Regions from separate parts of the Mesorhizobium sp. CA6 genome, predicted to be linked through region 2. Evidence: predicted binding sites of a transcription regulator. Region 2 holds the regulator's gene; each other region holds the start of a gene.
What was found. Region 2 encodes PhoB, which activates phosphate uptake and scavenging genes when phosphate is short. Its sites were predicted from a motif close to TGTCATNNANCTGTCAT; they were not measured.
Positions count from the first base shown of each region.

Region 1: the regulator PhoB is predicted to act here: its motif matches at 4,301-4,317, upstream of LB526_RS10755 (LTA synthase family protein).
Region 3: the regulator PhoB is predicted to act here: its motif matches at 2,136-2,152, upstream of LB526_RS08965 (ceramide glucosyltransferase).

Region 1 is NZ_JAIUHI010000006.1:94,964-103,034, forward strand. It holds gene LB526_RS10740 (type III polyketide synthase) at 1-273, opposite strand, end outside; gene LB526_RS10745 (methyltransferase domain-containing protein) at 250-954, shown strand; gene LB526_RS10750 (NAD(P)/FAD-dependent oxidoreductase) at 951-2,123, shown strand; gene LB526_RS10755 (LTA synthase family protein) at 2,327-4,252, opposite strand; gene fabD (ACP S-malonyltransferase) at 4,529-5,482, shown strand; gene fabG (3-oxoacyl-[acyl-carrier-protein] reductase) at 5,785-6,522, shown strand; gene LB526_RS10770 (acyl carrier protein) at 6,721-6,957, shown strand; gene fabF (beta-ketoacyl-ACP synthase II) at 6,992-8,071, shown strand, end outside.
Region 2 is NZ_JAIUHI010000007.1:14,747-22,817, forward strand. It holds gene LB526_RS12090 (sugar ABC transporter permease) at 1-373, opposite strand, end outside; gene LB526_RS12095 (hypothetical protein) at 417-569, opposite strand; gene xylF (D-xylose ABC transporter substrate-binding protein) at 622-1,662, opposite strand; gene LB526_RS12105 (ROK family protein) at 1,931-3,172, shown strand; gene phoB (phosphate regulon transcriptional regulator PhoB) at 3,506-4,195, opposite strand; gene phoU (phosphate signaling complex protein PhoU) at 4,212-4,919, opposite strand; gene pstB (phosphate ABC transporter ATP-binding protein PstB) at 4,940-5,743, opposite strand; gene pstA (phosphate ABC transporter permease PstA) at 5,740-6,591, opposite strand; gene pstC (phosphate ABC transporter permease subunit PstC) at 6,595-7,581, opposite strand; gene pstS (phosphate ABC transporter substrate-binding protein PstS) at 7,646-8,071, opposite strand, start outside.
Region 3 is NZ_JAIUHI010000005.1:26,456-34,526, forward strand. It holds gene argF (ornithine carbamoyltransferase) at 1-283, shown strand, start outside; gene LB526_RS08955 (Hsp33 family molecular chaperone) at 408-1,436, shown strand; gene apaG (Co2+/Mg2+ efflux protein ApaG) at 1,639-2,031, opposite strand; gene LB526_RS08965 (ceramide glucosyltransferase) at 2,375-3,520, shown strand; gene LB526_RS08970 (O-succinylhomoserine sulfhydrylase) at 3,603-4,793, opposite strand; SAM riboswitch at 4,850-4,927, opposite strand; gene LB526_RS08975 (2'-deoxycytidine 5'-triphosphate deaminase) at 5,044-6,138, shown strand; gene araD1 (AraD1 family protein) at 6,625-7,620, opposite strand; gene mmsB (multiple monosaccharide ABC transporter permease) at 7,824-8,071, opposite strand, start outside.

The sequences.
Region 1 (8,071 bases), on a different contig from region 2:
AAGGTCTGCGAATTGGAGAAGCGTTCCTAAGGTAAACGCCTGCATAGAGCATTTTATTGCGCGGTGCCGATATTTCTCATTAGCAAACTGTGATATCAGCCTCCGATGTCGCATGAAGGGACCGACTTTCTTCGGTATCCGGGTGGGTTCAAATGCGGGTTCCGCGACCAGCAGCGCGCTGCCATGAAGGAACGACCCGAATTCTATTTGCCGGATTGCCGGCTGAAGCCTAGATTTCCGATCCATCGCATGACCGACATGGACATCCGGCATCTGGAGCCAGAACTCCTCGACGGCCTCCCGGCCGACGATCCCCGTGCGATTGCATCCCGTCGCGATCTCGTTCGGATCAATGCATTGATGTTCCAGGCCAGGATCATGGCATCGCTGATGCGGCAAAACGTGCAAAAGCCGCCGCTGCGCATCCTCGAAATAGGCGCCGGCGACGGAAAGTTCATGCTGGCGGTGGCGCGGCTGATGGCGCGCCATTGGGCCGACGTCGAGATCGTCATGGTTGACAGGATCGGCCTGATAGGCGAGGACTTGCGCAGCTCTTTCGCTGAATTGGGTTGGCGGGCGCAGCCCGTGACTGCGGATCTGTTCGATTGGACCCAGGACAGGCCCTTCGACCTTGTTTGCGCCAACCTTATCCTCCACCACTTCGACGACATGCGCCTGCAGGAGCTGTTTTCTCGGATGATGACGATGGCCCCGATGCTCGTCGCCACGGAGCCGTTGAGAGCCAAGGTGCCGCTTGTGGCGACACGGTTCCTGCGATTGATCGGCGCCTGTGCGGTAACGCTGAATGATGCAGCGCAAAGTGTGCGCGCCGGTTTTCGCGGCGCGGAACTTTCACAATTGTGGCAACTGTCGGGTGGAACGCCCGTGACGGAGGGCCGCAGAGGCCTGTTTACGCAAGGATTTGTCGGCGCGAGCACGCTCGACACGAAATGATGCACGACGCAATTGTCATCGGTGCCGGTCCTGCCGGAAGTTCCACCGCCATTGCACTCGCCCAACATGGTTGGTCGGTGGCAATGGTGGAGAAGGTGGTATTTCCTCGCCGCAAGGTCTGCGGCGAATTCATGTCGGGCACCAGCCTTGCCTTGCTCGATCAGCTGGGCGTCGGCGAGAGCTGGCGCGCGGAAGCCGGCCCCGAGATAAGGCGCGTCGGGTTCTTTTCGGGCGATGTCTCGGCGCAGGCGCGAATGCCGAGCGCCAAGACGGGTCTCGGCCGCGCGCTCGGCCGCGATCGTCTGGACACCATCCTGCTGCAGGCTGCCGAACGTGCGGGTGTCGAGATCCTCCAGCCTTGCAAGGCAGTCGCTATCCGCCGGCGCGATGACTTGCAATTTCTGACTGTGGAATCTGACCAGCAACAGAAGCTGCTCAGCACACCCGTCATCATTGCCGCGCACGGATCCTGGGAAACTGGGAAACTTCCGAGCCAGCTTGAAAGAACCAGCCAACCCTCCGACCTTTTCGGCTTCAAGGCGCATTTTACCGGCGCCGCGCTGGCGCCCGATCTGATGCCGCTGCTGGTATTCCCAGGCGGATATGGCGGGATGGTAACTGCGGACAATGGCCGGGTTTCAATCTCCTGCTGTATCCGCCGCGATGTTCTATCCGGGCTGCGCCGGCGCTTTGGGAATATTGCGGCGGCGGATGCGGTGTCGCGTCACGTCCTGGCCTCGTGCCGAGGCGTGCGAACTGCGCTGGCAGGTGCCGAATTGGATGGCCCATGGCTGGCTGCGGGACCGATTCATCCGGGCATCCGGGCCGGCTACGATCAGGGCATCTTCCGTGTCGGCAACATCGCGGGCGAGTCGCATCCTGTCATCGCCGAAGGGATTTCGATGGCGCTGCAATCGGGCTGGCTGCTTGCGCGAGAACTGATCGCATCGGGCAAACGTCGCGAGGACCGCGACGCCGCCGGGCATCGCTACGAACGCGAATGGCGTCGGCAATTCTCGACCCGTCTGCGTGCCGCGGCCTTGATTGCCAAAATAGCGCTTGGGCCAGGTGGCGCGCCGGCCATGCGCGCCGTGATCAAGAATTTTCCGGCCGCTTTGACGCTTGGCGCTCGGCTGAGTGGAAAGGTCCAGCCCGTTCCAGGCTTTTGACGTCTAGCGCGTTCACCGTTTCACGGAAACGGCGAAACGCCCTATCTCCTTGTTTTTTACGCAATTTCGGAGGGAAAACCGCTCACACTTTTCCTGGAATTGCTCTAAATCGCAGCGACGAAATCTTTCCAAGGCCCGGCATCGGAGCATCGTTTCCCGCCACGGACCGGGATAGCCGCGATCGGCTGTGACCGCCGGTCAGCTCAGCTTGTATGCGCGACCAGCCTGTTCACCGTCTCGGGGAAGAAATCGGGCGCCGAGAGCCGCTTGCCGAACATCATGTCGTATTGGATGAGCCGGAAATCGTTGATCTTCGGATCGATCTGCTTCTGCCTCGCCCAATCCGGCGTTGCTTCGCCCACGGGCGACAGGAGCAGGTTGCGGTCGACCACCCGGTAGTGTTCGCGCAGCGCGCCGAGGAAGCCGGTGTAATAGGGGTGGCTGATGCCTGCCGTGGTCAGGATATGATAGGGCAGGAAGGCCGGGCTCACCGAGCCGATGTTCTCGACCGGACCGGAGCGGTTCGACCAGATAACCAAAGGCGTATCGTGGTGTTCGAGCGCGGCGACCGCCGGCTCCTTGCGCGGCGCGACATTGTCCTTGAGGAAGCCGGTCTCGACATAGACGGGTCCGAGCGGCGGCAGATGGTCGCCGAAGAAGGCGATGATGGTCGGCCGCTGGCGGGCCTTCGCCCAGTCGATCAGGCGCTGCAGGCCGCGGTCGGCGTCGGCCGACCCCTCGGCATAGGAAAGCAGCGATTCCCGCGCCCAGGAACTGATCGGCGCGTCGATCGAATGCGTCGGGTTGTAGTAGCGGTAGGGCTCGTAAGGACCGTGGTTCTGCAGGCTGACGGCGAACAGGAACACCGGATCGTCGCTGGTGTCGGCCTCGCGGATGATCTCGTCGGTCATCGCCGCGTCGGAAGCCAGCGGCCCGCGCTTTTCCATCGGCGGCAGCGTCTCTTCGGAGCGGAAGTCGTTGAAGCCGAAATCGGCATAGACGGCGCCGCGGTTCCAGAACCAGTTGGTGCCGGGATGGATGGCGCGCGCCCGGTAACCCTGGCTCTTCAGGAAGGTCGCCAGCGACGGGGTCGGGGTGCGCACATATTGCTGATAGGGGATCGAGCCGGCCGGCAGGAAGGCGTTGGAAAAGCCGGTCAGCGCCTCGAACTCAATATTGGCGGTCATGCCGCCGAACTCGGGCGAGAACATCGAGCCGGAGCGCAACGCCCTGACCGTCGGGATCGGGTCGGGCTTGATGGTGACGCCGGGCAGGTGCGTCGGATCCCAGAAGGATTCGCTCATCACCACCACGATATCCGGCTTCTCGTCCGGCATGGAAGCGGCGGCGTCGGGGCGCTGGATCGCGGCCATCGTCTTCTCGGAATAGCCGGGCGGCGCCGCGACATGCGCCATCGGCACGTTCATCGCGAAGGCCAGCGCAAAGCCGTTGGAGGCGTAGTTCTCCTTCTGGTCCCACATGATCGGGATGATCTGCAGCCGGTCGCGCGTCCACGAGAAGGTGGCGTAGTCCATGATCGAGACGAAGAAGGCGAGCAGCGGCACGGCAAGCGCCAGCCGCGCCAGGCGGCCCTTGCGGCTGAGGATGGGTACTCGCCGGCGCCAGGTCCGCCAGCCGTAGACGAGCAGCGTCAGACCGCCTACGATGCCGACCGCCAGCATGACGGCCGTCCACGGGCGCTCGCGCACCAGGAGCGGCATCAGCGCCATGATCTGGCGGGCGAACAGGAAATCCGTGGGATAGAGCGGGTCGCCGAGGTAACGCGATTTCTGGTGGCCGACAAAGGCCAGCGCCAGCGTCAGCGGCGCCACGATCATCAGGCTCTGGTGGCTTCGGCCGAGTATGGCGTCCAGCCCGAGCAGCACCAGGGCGAAGACGATGATGGTGGTCCAGCCGGGCTTGAAGGGCTGCATGAAGAAATCGACTGTGCCGAAGAAATCGCCGCGTACGATCAGCTCGATCGCGAAGACGAGCAGGGCTGAGGCAAGAAGCGTCGACAGGCCGTAGCGTACGGTCGGCCAGGCTCGTCCCGGCAGATAGCCGGTGGACGGATCGTCTTCCAAAAATTGCGGCGCGGGTTTGGCCGCGCCTTTTCTGATCCTTGCCACTTTGCTTCCCCGGCCCTTGTCACGCGTCTTCCACTCGCGTCACGCCACTGTCATCGAAATGTCACGCAAAGCTAGCGCCTGTGGCGGAAATAAGAAGAGCCAGCAAACTAAACGTGAGCGGTTTTCATCAGGTGTGATCAAGTAAAAGGCCTTTTGGAACAGGCAGTCAGCAGGATTTCCGACCGAAATGCAGGCCGAAGAGACGCCTGCGGGCTTGACTTGGCTGTCCGCCTTGCGCCAGAGGCAGACAAAACCAGCCTCTGGAGAGACCTCAAAATGGCCGTCGCATTCACCTTTCCGGGACAGGGCAGCCAGGCCGTCGGCATGGGCAAGGACCTCGCCGATGCATTCCCCGAAGCGCGTCGCATCTTCGAGGAAGTGGACGCAGCGCTCGGCGAAAAACTGTCGAAACTCATCTGGGAAGGGCCGGAAGAGACGCTGACGCTGACCGCCAATGCCCAGCCGGCGCTGATGGCGGTGTCGCTGGCGGCGATGCGCGCGCTCGAAGCGCGCGGCTTCTCGCTGAAGGACAAGGTGGCTTATGTCGCCGGCCATTCGCTTGGTGAATATTCCGCGCTTGCTGCGGCCGGCTTCGTTTCGGTCGGCGACGCGGCGCGGCTGCTTCGGACCCGCGGCAACGCCATGCAGGCGGCGGTGCCGGCCGGCGAGGGCGCCATGGCCGCGATCATCGGGCTGGAACAGGCCGACGTCGAGGCCGCTTGCGCCGAGGCAGCTCGCGAGGTCGGCAACGGCTCCGTCTGCCAGGTCGCCAACGACAATGGCGGCGGCCAGCTGGTGATCTCCGGCGCCAGGCCGGCGGTCGAGCTGGCGGCGAAGCTGTGCACCGAAAAAGGCGCCAAGCGGGCGCTGATGCTGCAGGTTTCCGCCCCCTTTCATTCGGCGCTGATGACGCCTGCCGCCGACATAATGCGCGAGGCGCTGGCCGGTGTCGCGAAATCCGCGCCGGTGGTTCCGATCGTCTCGAACGTCACCGTAACCCCGACCAGCGACCCCGATGAGATCGTCCGCCGCCTGGTCGAGCAGGTGGTTGCCCGGGTGCGCTGGCGAGAGACGGTGGAATGGTTTGGCGCCAACGGCGTCGCGAGCCTCTATGAAGTCGGCGCAGGCAAGGTGCTGTCGGGCCTGGCGCGCCGCATCAACCGCGACATCGCCACCGGCGCCGTGGGCACGGCGGCGGAAGTCGAGGCCGCGCTGGCGGCTTTGGGGTGAGGCCCCGTTTTCGTCATTCTAGGGCGGAGCAAGGAGCGAAGCGACGCAGCGCAGACCCTAGAATCCATGCCGTGACTTGGAAGTGCCGCCGCGGTGCAGAATTCTGCTCCGTTGCATCCTTCGGCCAATGTCACGGCATGGATCCTCGGGTCTACGCGTCCGCTTCGCTCCCGCTCCGCCCGTGGATGACGACGGGAAGGAGGCCTTCGCCAATGTCCGACGCTTGTCTAGCGTGACTTGGACGATATGACGTATACGGAACGCGACTGCTTGCAGCCGTCTGGAAAAATGAGGTTGAAGATATGTTCGAACTGACCGGCCGGAAGGCGCTCGTCACCGGCGCATCGGGAGGCATCGGCGAGGCGATCGCCAGGGTGCTGCACAGCCAGGGCGCGATCGTCGGCCTGCACGGAACCCGTGTGGAGAAGCTGGAAGCCTTGGCGGGCGAATTGGGCGACCGCGTAAAACTGTTTCCGGCGGACCTGACGAACCGCGACGCGGTCAAGGCGCTCGGCCAGAAAGCGGAGGCCGATCTCGAAGGCGTCGACATCCTGGTCAACAATGCCGGCATCACTAAGGACGGCCTGTTCGTGCGCATGTCGGACGCCGACTGGGATTCGGTGATCGAGGTCAACCTTACTGCCGTGTTCCGGCTGACCCGCGAGCTGACGCATCCGATGATGCGCCGCCGCCATGGCCGCATCATCAACATCACCTCGGTGGTCGGCGTCACCGGCAATCCCGGCCAGACCAACTACTGCGCCTCCAAGGCAGGCATGATCGGCTTTTCCAAGTCGCTGGCGCAGGAGATCGCCACCCGCAACATCACCGTCAACTGCGTCGCCCCGGGCTTCATCGAATCGGCCATGACCGACAAGCTCAACGACAAGCAGAAAGAGACGATCATGGCCGCGATCCCGACCCGGCGCATGGGCACCAGCGTTGAAGTGGCGTCCGCCGTCGCTTATCTCGCCTCCAATGAGGCGGCCTATGTCACCGGCCAGACCATTCACGTCAACGGCGGCATGGCAATGATCTGAGGCAGGGCGGGCGCCTGTGAAAACAGCCATTTCGGCTTGGACGCCCGTCATTTTTCGTGTAATGCGGCCCGCAACCCGGCGGTTCGGGCAAAAACCGGTCCTGTGGCGTTGCGTTGCCCGCAAGACCATCTTTCAGCTTGATTAGCGGCATTCCGCCCGCTAACGAAGATAGACAACCTAAGACGAGGATTGCCCCAAATGAGTGACACCGCAGAGCGCGTCAAGAAGATCGTCATCGAGCATCTCGGCGTCGATGCCGACAAGGTGACGGAGCAGGCGAGCTTCATCGACGATCTGGGCGCGGACAGCCTCGACACGGTTGAACTCGTCATGGCGTTCGAAGAAGAGTTCGGCGTCGAGATTCCGGACGATGCGGCCGAGACCATCCTCACCGTCGGCGACGCCGTCAAGTATATCGACAAGGCCTCGGCCTGAGTTCTTTCGCAGGCATAACCGGGGAGGACCTGCGATGAGGCGTGTCGTCGTCACGGGCCTTGGCCTGCTTTCGCCGTTCGGCATGGGCGTCGAGCATAGCTGGCGGGAATTGCTCTCCGGCCGCAGCGCCTGCCGGCGTGTCACCGAATTCGAGGTGGACGATCTTGCCTGCAAGATCGCCCACATCATTCCGCGCGGCGACGGCTCGAACGGCACCTTCAATCCGGAGGCTGTGCTCGAGCCGAAGGAACTGCGCAAGATCGGCGAGTTCATTCTCTACGGCATCGCGGCCGCCGACGAGGCGCTGGCCGATTCCGGCTGGAAGCCTGAGACACATGAGGACCAGTGCGCCACCGGCGTTCTGATCGGCTCCGGCATCGGCGGCATCGACGGCATCGCCGAGAACGCGATGATCCTGAAGGAACGCGGCCCGCGCCGCATCAGCCCCTTCTTCATCCCCGGACAGATCATCAATCTGGTTTCTGGCCAGGTTTCCATCCGCCACGGCCTGAAAGGCCCGAACCATGCGGTGGTCACTGCCTGCTCGACCGGCGCGCACGCCATTGGCGACGCCGCCCGGCTGATCATGTGGGGCGATGCCGATGTGATGCTGGCCGGCGGCGCCGAGGCGCCGGTCACCCGGCTGTCGATTGCCGGCTTCGCGGCCTGCCGGGCGCTGTCCACCGAGCGCAATGACAGCCCCGAAACAGCGTCGCGTCCTTATGATCGCGACCGCGACGGCTTCGTCATGGGCGAGGGCGCGGGCGTCGTCGTCCTGGAAGAGCTGGAGCACGCCAAGGCCCGCGGCGCCAAGATTTATGCCGAGGTCACCGGCTATGGCCTGACCGGCGATGCCCACCATATCACCGCGCCGGCCGAAGATGGCGATGGCGCCTTCCGCTGCATGATGGCGGCGCTGAACCGGGCGAAACTCTCGCCGGCCGACGTCGACTACATCAACGCGCACGGCACCTCGACCATGGCCGACACGATCGAGCTCGGCGCCGTCGAGCGGCTGGTCGGCAATGCCGCTTCGAAGATCTCGATGTCGTCGACCAAGTCGTCGATCGGCCATCTGCTGGGCGCCGCGGGTGCCGCGGAAGCGATTTTCTCG
Region 2 (8,071 bases):
GAACCAGGAAATGCGCCTGGGCAAAGCCCATGACCATGCCGATCAGCCCTTCGGCCGACCCGACCGACAGGTCGATGTTGCGCATGACGATGACGAGCACCATGCCGGAGGCCATGATCGCCACGGCCGAAGACTGAACCGACAGGTTCCAGAGATTGCGCGGCGTCAGGAACGTGCGGCTGTCGAAGTCGAGCGGGTTGACGCCAAGCCGCAGGCTGGAAATCACATGCAGCCCGATCCAGATGAGGAGCAGCGCGCCGATCATGCCCAGCATGCGGGTGTCGAGCTCGGTCGCCTTCAGGAACCGGGCAACAGTGCCGAGTTCCGACGCGCGCGCGGTGTCCGCCGGTTGGGTAGACGTCGTGTCGGTCATGATTTCCTCCCACGGGCTTGCCGTCTGGCGCGGATGCCGGAACTCAGCTGGAAGCTATCCGCCTGAGGCAGAACGGCAAAATCTTTTGAAAACGCCGCGGCTTTTTTGAAAACGCCGCGGCTTTAAGGCAATCCCAGGAAAGTGCGTAGCGGTTTTCCGTCCGGGATTGCGGCAACAAAAACCAGGAGCGGTTCATTGAACCGCTCCTGGCCGCGGCGCAGGTGTTTTTGATCGAACGTCGGCAAGGCTCAGTTGCAGACCTGGACGCTGCCGGCGGGCACGCCCGCGCAGACCTCGTCCTTCTTGATCCAGCCGGCGTCGATGACGACGTTGAGGTTGTCCTTGGTGATCGCGACCGGCGTCAGGAACAGCGACTTGACGGTGTTGCCGCCGGGCGTCGTGAAGTCCTTGGCGCCGGCGATGTCGCCCATCTTCTTGCCGTCGGCGAGCTGCGAGGCGATCTCGGCGGCGTTCTTGCCGAGCTCGCGCGCGTCTTTCCACACCGACACGGTCTGCGTGCCGAGCGCGATGCGGTTGAGCGCCGCGTGGTCGCCGTCCTGGCCCGAGACCGGCACGGTGCCGGCCAGCCCCTGCGCCGTCAGCGCCGCGACAACGCCGCCGGCGGTGCCGTCATTGGCAGCCACGACCGCGTCGACCTTGTTGTCGTTGGCGGTCAGGAACTGCTCCATGTTCTTCTGCGCGTTGGCAGGCAGCCAGCCGTCCGTGTAGGCCTCGCCGACATTCTTGATCTTGCCGCTGTCGATGGCGTCCTTCAGGACTTCCATGGAGCCCGCGAACAGGAAGTCGGCGTTCGGATCGGAGCCCGAGCCCTTGATGAAGACATAGTTGCCTTCCGGCTTGGCCTTGAACACCTCGCGGGCCTGCATGCGCCCGACTTCCTTGTTGTCGAAGGTCAGGTAGAACACGTCCTTGTTCTCAATCAGGCGGTCATAGCCGACGACCGGGATTCCTTCATCGAGCGCCTTCTGCACCGCCGGGCCGATTGCCGAGGCATCCTGCGCCAGGATGATCAGCGCGTTGGCGCCCTGCGAGATCAGGCTTTCGACGTCGGTCAGCTGCTTGCCCGGATTGGACTGCGCGTCGGCCGAAATATACTTGTCGCCGGCGGCCTCGATGGCGGCCTTCATCGCTGCTTCGTCGGTCTTCCAGCGCTCTTCCTGGAAATTCGACCACGACACGCCGATCACCTTGTCCTTCGCCTCGGCGACAGACGCCAGCGTCAGCGACATGGCAACGCCCGCCAGAATGGCGGCTGCAAATTTCTTCATGATATCCTCCCTGCGCCCGTGCGGCGCGACCCAGACTGGCCCGAAGGCCGGCACAGAGGCTTTTTTTCGAGCCTCAAAAAAATAGTGGTCCAGCACAACAGCGCTGTCAACCGAGATTCTGATGGGTTTTGACGGGCTCAGGCATTTTTTTCGGTATCCGCAATAAATAATGACATGGCCCCTGGCTTCTGCCACAATCCCTAGCGTGTCAGCGACAGGCCATGGCATTATCACAAGGCCGCGATGACCGGGGAGGACGTGCGAAACGATGTCGGTCGGAATCCGCCACGACGATTTGCGCCGGCGCAACCGCGCCATGGTGATTTCGGCGGTACGCCGCGCCGGTCAGCCATCACGGACCGAAATTGCCGCCACCACCGGGCTCAGCCACTCGACCATTTCGGCGATCTCCGCCGACCTGATCCAGGAGGGCATTCTCACCGAAAGCAAGGCCAGCGAGCCGACGGCGTTGAAGCGCGGCCGGCCGCAGATCGGCCTGGCGCTGAACCCTGAAGCCGCCGCGGTGCTGACCGTGGTGTTGTCGCTGAACTTCCTGTCGGTCGCCGTGATCGATTATGCCGGTCAGGTTGTTGCCGAGGAGCAGCAGCGCCTGGACACGCTTGTCATGCCCCGCGACGAGCTGATCGGCGAATGCGTGGCGATCGTGCGGCGCCGGCTGCAGGATCCCGACCTCGACGTTGGCAGCGTCGCCCGCATCGCCATGGGCATTCAGGGCATCACCGATTCTAATGCACGCGCCATGCTCTGGTCGCCGATAACGCCGCTGACCGACATTCCTTTCGCCGACATCCTAGAGAAGGAGTTCGGCATCTCCGCCACCATGGAGAACGACTGCAACATGATGGCGGTGGCGCTGCAATGGCGCGACCCGGAGCGCTATCGTGACGACTTCATCGCCATCCTGTTGTCGCACGGCATCGGCATGGGTCTCGTGCTCAAAGGTGCGCTGTTCACCGGCACGCATTCCTCCGGCGGCGAGTTCGGCCACATGATCCACCGCCCGGGCGGGGCGCTTTGCCGCTGCGGCCGCCGCGGCTGCGTCGAGGCATATGCCGGCAATTACGCGATCTGGCGCAGCGCCATGAAAATGAGCGAGGACGCCGAGCCGGTCGACGTCGGCGACGCCGACATGCGGGCCCTTGCCGCGAAGGCGCGCGAGAGGGACGGCCCCGAACGGAAGGCTTACCGCCGGGCCGGCGAAGCGCTTGGTTTCAGTCTCGGCAGCCTGTTCGCCCTCATCGACCCGGCGCCCGTCGCAATGGTCGGCGTCAGCGCGGCCGCCTTCGACCTGATCGAGCCGGCGCTGCGCGAGGCGATCGCCCAGACGGCCGGCGGCCAGCACTCCGAATCGATCTCCTTCGACACCGAGCCGAACGAGTTGCCGCTGATCCGCGAAGGCTGCGCCATGCGCGCGCTGACCTTCGTCGACCAGGAGATTTTCGCGCCGGGAGGCCAGGCAAGAGCGGGGACGGGAAAGAACGTGGCCTGAGGCAGCCTTGAAGAGGTCCGGGGACAGCAGCAGACGCTTGAAATTAGCGAAGGGAAGGCCCCGCAGCTTCGTCATTCCAGGGCGGAGCAGGAGCGAAGCTCCGTCGCGGAGACCCTGGAATCCATGCCGCTACCTCACGCGTCGAGCGCAGCGGCACAGAATTCTGGACTGTCGCAACGCATCGACATCACGGAATGGATCCTCGGGTCTGCGCTGCGTCGCTGCGCTCCTTGCTCCGCCCGTGGATGACGAAGCACAAGCGTCTCGACTAATCGCCAATGCACGCGATCCGATGCTGGAGACAGAATCCGTCAGCGGCTCGGCGCCTTACTCCTAATCTTCCCTGATCGCGTAACCAGCCCCACGGATGGTGCGGATGACATCCGGCATGCGGCCGTTGTTGACCGCCTTGCGCAGGCGGCCGACATGGACGTCGACGGTGCGTTCGTCGATATAGATCGTCTCGCCCCACACATTGTCGAGCAGCTGGCTGCGCGAGAACACCCGGCCGGGATGACGCATCATGAATTCCAGCAGCCGGAACTCGGTCGGGCCGAGCCTGATCTCGCTCTTCTTGCGGTAGACACGGTGCGACTCGCGGTCGAGCACGATGTCGCCGACCTTGAGCACGCTGGACAGCACCTCCGGCTTGGCGCGGCGCAGCAGTGCCTTGACGCGCGCCATGAACTCCGGCGTCGAGAACGGCTTGACCAGATAGTCGTCGGCGCCGGTCGAAAGGCCGCGCACGCGGTCGCTTTCCTCGCCCCGCGCCGTCAGCATGATGATCGGCAGCCGCTCGGTCTCGGGCCGCATCCTGAGGCGCCGGCAGAGCTCGATGCCGGAAACCGCCGGCACCATCCAGTCGAGCACGAGCAGGTCGGGAACGTTTTCCTGAAGGCGGATTTCGGCCTCGTCGCCGCGGGTCACCACTTCGACCTGGTAACCCTCGGATTCGAGATTGTAGCGGAGCAGCACCCCAAGCGGCTCCTCGTCCTCCACCACCATGATGCGTGGCGCGATCATTGGCAGATACCCTTCGTCAGGCCGCCGGCGCCGACATTGTCGTCTCGTCCTGCTTGGGACGATTCGCGGGCAATTGCGTGCCGGTCAGCACATAATAGGCGTTCTCGGCAATGTTGGTCACATGGTCGCCGATGCGCTCGAGATTCTTGGCGCAGAACAGAAGATGCGTGCAGGCGGTGATGTTGCGCGGGTCTTCCATCATGTAGGTCAGGAGCTCCCGGAAGACGGATGTGTATTTGACGTCGATGCGCTCGTCGTCGTTGCGAAGCTTGGCCAGCGCCGTGGCGTCGCCCACCGTATATTCCTGGATCACGGCCTGGACCTGGATCAGCACCAGCTGCGCCATGGAATCGATCGAATGCGTGAGGTCGCGCGGCGCGGCGCTGACGCCGACCGAGCCGACGCGCTTGGCGATGTTCTTGGCGAGGTCGCCGATGCGCTCGAGGTCGCCCGCCATGCGGATCGAGCCGACCACGTTGCGCAGGTCGTCGGCCATCGGCTGGCGCTTGGCGATCAGCGTGATGGCACGGTCGTCGAGCTCGCGCTGGCGCGCGTCCATGATGGCATCGTCGGAAACGACGCGCTGCGCCATGGCATTGTCGGTCTCGAGCAGGGCCTTGGTCGAAGCGCCGACCATGGAGGCTGCGAGATCGCCCATGTCGTTGATGAGCCGGCTGATCTGCCTCAGATCCTCGTCGAAGGAAGCGACGGTATGTTCGGCCATGATGATGTCCTCGTATGAGCTCAGCCGAAGCGGCCGGTGATGTAGTCCTGCGTGCGCTTTTCGCGGGGCGAGGTGAAGATCTTCTCGGTCCGGTCGAACTCCACCAGCTCGCCCAGATACATGAACGCGGTCTGCCGCGACACGCGCGCCGCCTGCTGCATGTTGTGGGTGACGATGACGATCGTGTAGTCGGCCTGCAGCTCGTCGATCAGTTCCTCGATCTTGGCGGTCGACAGCGGATCGAGCGCCGAGGCCGGCTCGTCGAGCAGGATGACCTCGGGCTTCACCGCAACGGTACGGGCGATGCACAGGCGCTGCTGCTGGCCGCCCGAGAGGCTGAGGCCGCTGGCGTTGAGCTTGTCCTTGACCTCGTTCCAGAGTGCTGCGCGCTTCAGCGCCTGCTCGACGCGGCTGTCCATCTCGGCCTTGCTGATCTTCTCATAGAGCCTGACGCCGAAAGCGATGTTCTCGTAGATCGACATCGGGAACGGCGTCGGCTTCTGGAACACCATGCCGATCTTGGTGCGCAGCAGGTTGAGGTCCTGCGAGCGGTCGAGGATGTTCTTGCCGTCGAGCAGCACCTGGCCCTCGGCGCTCTGTTTCGGATAGAGCTCGTAGATGCGGTTGAGCACGCGCAGCAGCGTCGACTTCCCGCAGCCCGACGGGCCGATGAAGGCGGTCACGCTGCGCTCGGGCAGGGACAGGTTGATGTCCTTCAGCGCCTTCGACTGGCCATAGTAGAAATTGAGGTTCTTGACCTCGATCTTGGCCTTCTCGACGGTCGTATCGGCTGCGTTCAGGTCGGTGGACAACATCGGTTTCATCTGTCCTCTCTGCGTCCGGTTAGGCTGCGGGCGATGATGCTCAGCCCGAGAACCGTCAGGGTGATTATGAGTGCGCCCGTCCAGGCCAGTTGCTGCCATTCCTCGTAGGGGCTGAGAGCGAACTGGAAGATGGTTACCGGCAGGCTGGCCATCGGCGCATTGAGATTGCTCGACCAGAACTGGTTGTTGAGCGCGGTGAAGAGAAGCGGCGCCGTCTCGCCGGAGATGCGGGCGATCGCCAAAAGGATGCCGGTGACGATGCCGGAGAGCGCCGCGCGATAGGCAACCGAGCGGATCACTACCCAGCGCGGTGCTCCGATGGCGGTGCCTGCTTCGCGCAGCGCGTTGGGCACAAGGTTCAGCATGTCCTCGGTGGTGCGCACCACGACGGGGATCACCAGGATCGACAGCGCGACCGCGCCGGCAATCGCCGAGAAGTGCCCCATCGGCCGCACCATCAGCTCGTAGACGAACAGGCCGATGATGATGGAAGGCGCCGACAAGAGGATGTCGTTGATGAAGCGCACCACCGTCGTAAGCTTCGAGAAGCGTCCGTATTCGGCCATGTAGGTGCCGGCCAGCACGCCGATCGGCGTGCCGACGACGATACCGATGATCGTCATGACGATGCTGCCGTAGATGGCATTGAGCAGGCCGCCGGCATCGCCGGGCGGCGGCGTCATTTCCGTGAACACGGAGAGCGACACCCCGGAGAGCCCCTTGTAGAGCAGGGCGCCGAGAATCAGCGCCAGCCAGGCCAGCCCGATGCCCGCCGCGACGACGCACAGCGTCATCATCACGGCATTCTTGCGCTTGCGGCTTTGGTGAAGCGATGCGGCAGTCGACATCGGTCAGGCTCCCGTGCGGCTATCGATGCGCAGCAGCATGTAGCGTGCGAGCGCGAGGATGATGAAGGTGATGATGAACAGGATCAGGCCGAGCGACACCAGCGAGGATGTATAGAGGTTGCCGTCGGCTTCGGTGAATTCGTTGGCGATGGTCGCCGAGATCGTCGTGCCCGGCGCAAACAGCGAGGCGCTGATGCGGTGCGCGTTGCCGATGACGAAGGTGACGGCCATCGTCTCGCCGAGCGCGCGGCCGAGGCCGAGCATGACGCCGCCCATGATGCCGATGCGGGTATAGGGGATGGTCACGCGCCGGGTCACTTCCCAGGTCGTGCAGCCGATGCCGTAGGCCGATTCCTTCAGCACCGCCGGCACCGTGTCGAACACGTCCTTGGTGATCGAGGTGATGAAAGGCAGCACCATGATGGCGAGGATCAGCGACGAGGTCAGCAGGCCGATGCCGTAGGGCGGACCGGCAAACAGGCTGTCGAGGCCGGGGATGCCTTTGAACAGCCAGATGATGAAGGGCTGGACCGTCGTCTGCAGGAACGGCGCGAAGACGAACAGGCCCCAGATGCCGTAGATGATCGAGGGAATGCCGGCGAGCAGCTCGACGGCGATGCCAATCGGACGCCTGAGCGGGCGCGGACAAAGCTCGGTCAGGAAGACGGCGATGCCGATGCCGATCGGCACGGCGATAAGAATGGCGATGGCCGAGGTGACGATGGTGCCGTAGATGGGCGCGAGCGCGCCGAAATTCTCGGTGACCGGGTTCCAGGATTCGGTGGTCAGGAAGGAGAAGCCGAACTTCGACAGGGCCTCCCACGATCCGGCGACCAGCGAGATCGCGACCCCGCCGAGCAGAACGAGCACGAGGATGGCGGAAAGGCGCGTCGCCGTCCGGAAAACCATGTCGGTGACGGCGAAGCGGCGCACCGTCGCTTCTCTGGTCCGCAGGGCGGACGATGTCGCGGCTTCGGAAACGGCTGTCATTTAGCCCCTCGCATTTCGAAAGAGACAGGAGGGCGCCGTAGACGCCCTCCTTATTTTGCGGGAATTACATGCCGGAGTAGAGCGGCTTGCCGTTCGCGTCGACGATGTCCTTGCTCCACATTTCCTCGACGCTCTTCACGACCGCGTCGGGCATCGGAACATAGTCCAGGCCGGCGGCCAGCTCATCGCCCTTGGCATAGGACCAGGCGAAGAATTTGAGCGCTTCGGTCGTCGCCGCGGCGTCGTCGGGCTTCTTGTAGACGAGGATCCAGGTGGCGGAGGTCATCGGCCAGGATTCGGCGCCGGCCTGGTTGGCCAGGATGACGCCGTAGCCCGGCTGCGAGCTCCAGTCGGCATTGGCCGCAGCGGCCGAGAACGCGGCGGCGGTCGGCTCGACCTTCTTGCCGTCCTTGTTGATCAGGTCGGTGTAGGTCAGCTTGTTCTGCTTGGCATAGGCGTATTCGACATAGCCGATCGCGCCGCCGGTCTG
Region 3 (8,071 bases), on a different contig from region 2:
GGAAGCCGTCGACCAGGCCGACTGCGTCGTCACCGATAGCTGGGTCTCCATGGGCCAGGAGCATCGCGCCCGCGGCCACAACGTCTTCCTGCCCTATCAGGTCAATGCGGCGCTGATGGCAAAAGCCAAGCCCGATGCATTGTTCATGCACTGCCTGCCGGCGCATCGCGGCGAGGAGGTCACCGACGAGGTGATCGACGGGCCGCATTCGGTGGTCTTCGACGAGGCCGAGAACCGGCTGCACGCCCAGAAGGCGGTGCTGGCCTGGTGTCTGGGCGCGTGAGAAGGGCTGGACCTGACCGCTTCCGGCCCGATCGGGCTCAACTTGATCTGGGGACATGTGATGCCTATTTGCGGGCCATCACGTAAATCGAACGCGCTTCGACGCATGCGGCTCACCGGGCGGCATGGCTGCGCCCCGGAGTATTGTCATGTTGGAAACCCAGACCTTGGCTGAGCATAAACCCCAACTCGGTGAATTCGGCTTCGCCGGCGACGATCATGTCGTGCCTTATGAGGTCGCGCCGCTCGATGTGCGCGGCCGCACCGTGCAGCTCGGGCCGATGCTCGACGCTATCTTGAGCCGCCACGATTACCCTGAGCCGGTCGCCCGCCTGCTGGCGGAAGCCTGCGTGCTCACCGTGCTGCTCGGCACTTCGCTGAAGTTCGAAGGGAAGTTCATTCTGCAGACCCGCACCGACGGTCCGGTCGACATGCTGGTGGCCGATTTCACCACGCCGCATGCGCTGCGCGCCTATGCGCGCTTCGATGCCGACCGGCTACAGGCGCTGACCGCCGCCGGCGAGACCTCGCAGCAGACGCTGCTCGGCGACGGCGTCCTGGCCTTGACCATCGACCAGGGCGCGCATACGCAGCGCTACCAGGGCATCGTCCAGCTCGACGGCACCTCGCTCGAGGATGCCGCGCGCACCTATTTCCGGCAGTCGGAGCAGATCCCGACCGATATCAAGATGTCGGTCGCCAAGCTGGTCACGCCCGGCCCGGCCGGCGCGCGCGAGCAGTGGCGCGCCGGCGGCATCCTGGCGCAATTCCTGCCGCGATCGCCGGAGCGCATGCGCGTTCCCGATATTTCCGGCGGCGACGGCGATCCGCGTGACGTTGCGGACCAGCCGGCCGACAATTCCTGGCAGGAGTTGCTGGCGCTGCTCGGCACGATCGAGCCGACCGAGTTGATCGACCCGACGGTGGGCGCCGAGCGGTTGCTCTACCGGCTGTTCCACGAACACGGCGTGCGCGTTTTCCGCGGCGTCCCTGTCGCCGACCAGTGCTCCTGCTCGCGCGACAAGATCCGCGGCATTCTCGAAGGCTTTTCGGCTGAGGAGATCAAGGAATCGACCGAGGAGGGCGGCATCCATGTCGCCTGCGAGTTCTGCTCGACCCAATACGACTTCGACCCGGCTGAATTCGCGAAGTGAGCCCTCTTCCTTCTCCCCGTTCCATGGGGAGAAGGTGCCCGAAGGGCGGATGAGGGGCGGCGCCAACGTTGGCGATCATAGCGACACGCCGGCGACGCGGTCGTCCGCCTCAAGGAAAATCTCAGAAGCCCGGCGCCGCCCGTCATTGTCCTGCCGGGCATTTCTCCCCGTGAAGCGGGGAGAAAGAGGCTGTCGCCGACGGCTAATTCACCGTGCGCCTTGTCCCTGGCATGTCGAGCGAGAAAGCCGGAATGGCGATATCGAACGTCTCGCCGCGGCCGTTGCGCATCGTGTAGTGGCCGACCATGATGCCTGACGGTGTCGAGAGCGGGCAGCCCGAGGTGTACTGGTAACTGTCGCCGGGATTGAGTTCCGGCTGGTCGCCGACGACGCCGGCGCCGCGCACCTCCTCGACCCGGCCCTGACCGTCGGTGATGTGCCAGTAGCGCGACACAAGCTGCACGAACTCGTCGGAGCGGTTGTCAATCGTTACCTGATAGCCCCAGACATAGCGGTTCTCGGAGGGATCGGAGCGGTCCTCCAGATAGAAGGGCCTGACCAGCACTTCGATGTTGCGCGTCACTGCGCGATACATGGGCCACTCCGGTTGCCGCCGCGGAAAATATGTCACGCTCCGCTCTTGATAAACGCAGCGCCGACCATCCTGCCAGCCTTGTAAGTGCAGGTGCCGAAAAACAATGTCATTTAGGTGACACATGACAATGTTGGTGTGCACAAACCGTGCCGGGCGACTCGGGCGCTCTGTAACAGTTGAAACGGCCGCGTGCGGCCTAAAGCAATTCCAGGAAAGCGCGAGCGGTTAGGCTCGGCGCCTTCGCCGTAGCCTTCCGTCCGGAATTGCGTGAAAACAAGGAGATGGAGTGGGTCGCCGTTTGCGTGAAACGGTGAAACTCTCTATCGGGGGTGACCAGATCTCGATGAAACTGACTATCGCAGCCGGCCTGGCTTCGTCAGCGCTTCTTTCCTTCAATCTCGCCAGCATCCTGCTCGCCTCGTCGCGGCTGAAGCGGCGGCATGTCATCGCGCCGCCCTCCAGCGCGCGGCCGCCGGTCTCCATCATCGTGCCGTCGCGTGGCGTCGAGCCGTTCACGCCGGAGACCTTGCAGCGCGCCTTCTCGCTCGATTGGCCGCGCTACGAGCTGATCTTCTGCGTCGCGCATGCCGAAGACCCGGTGGTCAAGCTGATCGATGCGGCGATCGCGCGCCACCCCAAAATTCCTGCGCGGCTGCTGATCGGCGACGATCGCGTCAGCGCCAATCCCAAGCTCAACAACTGCGTCAAGGGCTGGCAGGCGGCGAGACACGATTGGGTGATCCTCGCCGATTCCAACGTGCTGATGCCGAGAGACTATGTCCAGCACCTGATGGCGGCATGGCGGCCGGATACCGGCCTCGTCTGTTCGACGCCGATCGGCTCGCGGCCAGACGGGTTTTGGGCCGAAGTCGAATGCGCCTTTCTTAACACGCTGCAGGCGCGCTGGCAGTATGCCGGCGAGGCGGTTGGCCTTGGCTTCGCCCAGGGCAAGAGCATGCTGTGGAACAAACCGATGCTCGATGCCAATGGCGGCATCCAGGCTTTGGCCGCCGAGATCGCCGAGGACGCGGCGGCCACCAAGCTGGTCAACGGCCTGGGGTTCAACGTCAACCTCGTCGCCTCGCCATTCGAGCAGCCGCTCGGCCAGCGCAGGCTCGCCGAGATCTGGTCGCGCCAGACGCGCTGGGCGCGGCTGCGGCGGGTTACCTTCCCTCTGTTCTTCGCGCCGGAGATACTGACTGGCGCTGCGGTGCCGCTGCTGCTGGCGCTGATTGCAGCGGCAAGCGCCGGCGTCAGCCTGCCCACGACGGCCTTGGGCGTGCTGGCGATCGCCTACCTGCCGGAATGGCTGCTGGCCTTTGCGAAGGGCTGGTACCTGTCGCCACGCAGCGTCACCGCGATGATTGTGCGCGATGCCCTGCTGCCGGCCATCTGGGCGCGCGCCTGGTTCGGCGGCGCCGTCGAATGGCCCGGCAACGCCATGACCATCCGCACCAAGGCGATGACCGAGCTGGAGGAGCTCGCCTAGAGCAATTCCAGGAAAAGTCTGAAACGGTTTTCCGTCCGGAATTGCGGCTCTGGAAGGCTCCGGCCGCGGCGTTCTCAGCCTTCTATTTTGCTGCCTTCAGCGCCTGTTCGACGTCTTCCAGCAGATCGTCGCTGTCCTCCAGGCCGACGGAGAGCCTCAGCGTGCCTGGCCCGATGCCGAGCTCGGCGCGGGCCTCGTCGCTCAGGTTCTTGTGCGTCGTCGTCGCCGGATGGGTGATCAGGCTCTTGGCGTCACCGAGATTGTTCGAGATCAGCACGATGTCGAGTGCGTTCTGGAAGGCAAAGGCCGCCTGCTTGCCGCCTTTGACGTCGAGGCAGATCAGCGTCGAGCCTCCCGACATCTGCTTCTTGACGATATCCGCTTGCGGATGATCGGCGCGGCCCGGATAGATGACACGGGCGATCTCCGGTCGGCCGGCAAGGAAATCCGCGATCTTGCCGGCGCTCCCGGTCTGCTGACGCACGCGCAGCGGCAGCGTCTCCAGGCCTTTGAGCAGCGTCCAAGCGTTGAAGGGCGACAGGCTGGGACCGGTGTGGCGGAAATAGTCGTGCAGGTTCTCGTCGATCCACTTCTTGTCCGACAGAATGACGCCGCCGAGGCAGCGGCCCTGGCCGTCTATATGCTTGGTCGCCGAATAGACGACGATATGGGCGCCGAGCAGCAAGGGCTTCTGCTGCAGCGGCGTGGCGAAGACATTGTCGACGATCAGCCTGGCGCCGATCGAATTGGCGAGCCCGGCGACGGCCGCGATATCGACCACCTCCAGCGTCGGGTTGGTCGGGCTTTCCAGGAAGAACAGCTTGGTGTTCGGCCTTATCGCCTTTTCCCAATTGGCGATGTCGGTGCCGTCGACCAGCGTCGCCTCGATGCCGTAGCGCGGCGCCAGCGTCTCGACCACCCAGCGGCAGGAGCCGAACAGGGCGCGCGCCGCGACGATATGATCTCCGGCCTTGGCGCTGCAGAGCAGCGCGGCGGTTACTGCGGCCATGCCGGAAGCGGTGGCGCGGGCATCCTCGGCGCCTTCGAGCGCGCACATGCGCTTTTCGAACATGTCGACGGTCGGGTTGGCGTAGCGCGAATAGATGAAGCCCGGCTCCTCGCCCTTGAAGCGGGCTTCCGCCGCTTGCGCCGTCTCGTAGACATAGCCTTGGGTGAGATACATCGCCTCGGATGTCTCGCCGAAACCGGAACGCAACGTTCCGCCATGTACGAGTGCCGTCTGAGGTTTCCAGTTGCGCTTCTTGGTGCTCATAGCCCTGCTTTCAGACACAAAAAAACCGGCCGCGAAGTCGCAACCGGTCCATATAGCCTTGCGGCTCGACGGTCCTTTAGCGACTTGTTTAACGTGGCTGCAAGCCGACCGGCCAAATCACCACGGGATAACGACCCTTTAGACCCGCGCCGCGCTTGCGTCAATTGCCGGCTTCATTAAGAGGTTTGTACCAGCCGGGCGGCAAGAGCCTGCTTAGATCCTCGCCCGGCCTTGTGAACGGAGCCAGCCTTTGCGGCAAACAGGCATTCTTCCGGATCAGGACATCGCAGCGCTGTTCGAGGCGAAGGCGCTGAAGTCGCCGCGCGCGCTGGACGCCGACCAGATCCAGCCGGCCAGCCTCGATCTAAGGCTCGGCGACAAGGCGTTTCGCGTGCGTGCCTCGTTCCTGCCGGGTCCGGATCATCGGGTCGTCGACAAGCTCGAGCGGCTGAAGCTGCACGAGATCAGCCTTGCAGAGGGCGCGGTGCTGGAAACCGGCTGCGTCTATATCGTGCCGCTGCTCGAGAGCCTGGCGCTGCCGGCGAACGTATCCGCCTCGGCCAATCCGAAGAGCTCGACCGGCCGTCTCGACATATTCACGCGCGTCATGACCGATCGCGGCCATGAGTTCGACAAGATTGCCGCCGGCTACCGCGGGCCGCTCTATCTCGAGGTCAGCCCGCGCACCTTCCCGATCGTCGTGCGCGCCGGCTCGCGGCTGTCGCAGATCCGCTTCCGCACCGGCAACGCGGTGCTCTCGGAGAATGAGCTGCGCGACCTTCACCGCGCCGAGATGCTGGTCGCCACCGAGCCACCCAATATTTCAGGCGGCGGCATCGCGCTCTCCATCGATCTCGACGGCGACAAGGACGGCCTTGTCGGCTACCGCGGCAAGCACCACACCGGGCTGGTCGACGTCGACAAGCGCGCCGCCCAGGATGTCGTCGATTTCTGGGAGCCGATCTACAAGAGCGGCGCCGGCGAACTGGTGCTCGATCCGGACGAATTCTATATCTTGGTCAGCCGAGAAGCCGTGCACGTGCCGCCGCTCTATGCCGCCGAGATGACACCCTTCGATCCGCTGGTCGGCGAGTTCCGCGTCCACTATGCCGGCTTCTTCGATCCGGGCTTCGGCCACTCCGCCGCCGGCGGCAGCGGTAGCCGCGCCGTGCTCGAGGTGCGCAGCCACGAGGTGCCTTTCATCCTCGACCACGGCCAGATCGTCGGCCGTCTCGTCTACGAGCATATGCTGAAACGCCCGCAGGCGCTTTACGGCACCGAACTCGGCTCGAACTATCAGGCGCAGGGCCTGAAGCTCTCCAAGCATTTTCGGGCAGCGCGGTGAGGTCCAAGTGGGGAGATGTCCGGAAGGGGACGCGCCGTCCCATCTGTTCTTCGTCATTCTAGGGCGGAGCAAGGAGCGAAGCGACGCGCGCAGACCCTAGAATCCATGCCGTGACGCCTGAGCGCCGCCACGGTGCCGAACGCTCACCAGCCAATTCCGCGAGAGAACTCGAACCATTCAGGATGATCTTCTGGAGTCTTGGCCGGTCTTGTGCCCGGGCATGCGGTGGGTAAGGTCATTGGCGACACCGAAATAGCGTGCCACCTTCTGGCTCGCGGTCATGTAAACATAGCCTGTCATGTTACGATCTTAGCTGGCGCTGCGCCAACGGTTATTCTGGACGGCAGCAGTCTACGCCCAATGTCACGGCATGGATTCTAGGGTCTGCGCGCGTCGCTTCGCTCCTTGCTCCGCCCTAGAATGACGAAGTGGAAGAGGCAGCTTCCTTCGCGCCCCTCTGGCCTGCCAGTCACCGGGAGATCGGCGCTACAGCGCCTTCACCGCCACTTTGACCGGCTTCTCGATCTCCAGCGGATTGCGCAGCGGCAGGCCGAAATCCGGCGCCTCGATCTCGAACGTATCGCCGGCCTCGGTCCTGATGCCATCGGCGAAGGAGAGCGTCGCGGTGCCGAACATATGCACATGCACGTCGCCCGGCTGGCGGAAGGCCGAATATTTGAAATGGTGGTGCTCGAGATTGGCGATGGTGTGCGACATGTTCGCTTCGCCCGACAGGAACGGCTTTTCCCAGAGCAGCTTGCCGTCGCGCCAGATGCGCGAGGCGCCGCGGATATCGGCGGGCAGCTCGCCGATCAGGATTTCAGGGCCAAACGAGGCGTTGCGCAGCTTGGAATGGGCGAGGAACAGATAGTTCACCCGCTCGGTGACGTGATCGGAGAACTCGTTCGACAGCGTGAAGCCGACGCGGAACGGCGCGCCGTCATCGCCGATGACATAGATGCCGGCGATCTCCGGCTCCTCGCCGCCATCCTGCGCGAAGGCCGGCGACATCAGGGGTGCGCCAGGCGCCACCGCCATCGTGCCGTTGCCCTTGTAGAACCATTCCGGCTGCACGCCGACCTGGCCTTTGGCCGGCTTGCCGCCTTCGAGGCCCATGCGGAACATCTTCATGGAATCGGTGAGTTCCGCCTCGCCGCCCTCGCTGAGCTTCTTGTGCATGGAATCGCGCGTTGCCGCGGAGCCGAGATGCGTGAGCCCGGTGCCGGTGAGATGCAGATGCGCGGGATCCGGATGGTTGATCGGCGAGACCAGCCTGCCCCTCTTATAGGCGGCATCGAGATCGACCGTCTCGCCATAGCCCTTGCGCTCGATCAATGCCTCGAGGCCCGTGCCTGTCCGCGCGGCCTCCATCGCCAGCGAATAGACGCTGCGCGCGCCGTTGATGACCCTGGTCTTGCCGCCGCCATTGCGGGCGACGACGCGGATCGTCTCGGCGTCGTCGAGGATCTGGGAGATCAGCATGTTTGAACCCTCTCTCATCTTGCCTGGCTGCCCGCGGGCAAACCTTGACCGGCGCGGCGCGGAGAAATCCGTGCCACGGTTGAAATTCTTCGTCCGGATTGCGCTCGCGAGCCCGGTCCTTGCCTGGACTTCTTGGCGCCGACGGGTTGCCGGCAGCTTCGCGATCTGAAACCCGTATGCCTCCTTAAATCCGCTTCAGGTCTTCAGGCCTTGTTCTTGTTGTAGACGTCGAAGATGACGGCGCCGAGCAGCACCAGGCCTTTCACCACCTGCTGCCAGTCGACATTGACGCCCATAATCGACATGCCGTTGTTCATCACGCCCATGATGAAGCCGCCGACAACGGCGCCGATCACCTGTCCGACGCCGCCCATTGCCGAGGCGCCGCCGATGAAGACGGCCGCGATGACGTCGAGCTCGCTGCCGAGACCGGCAGCCGGCACGGCCTGGC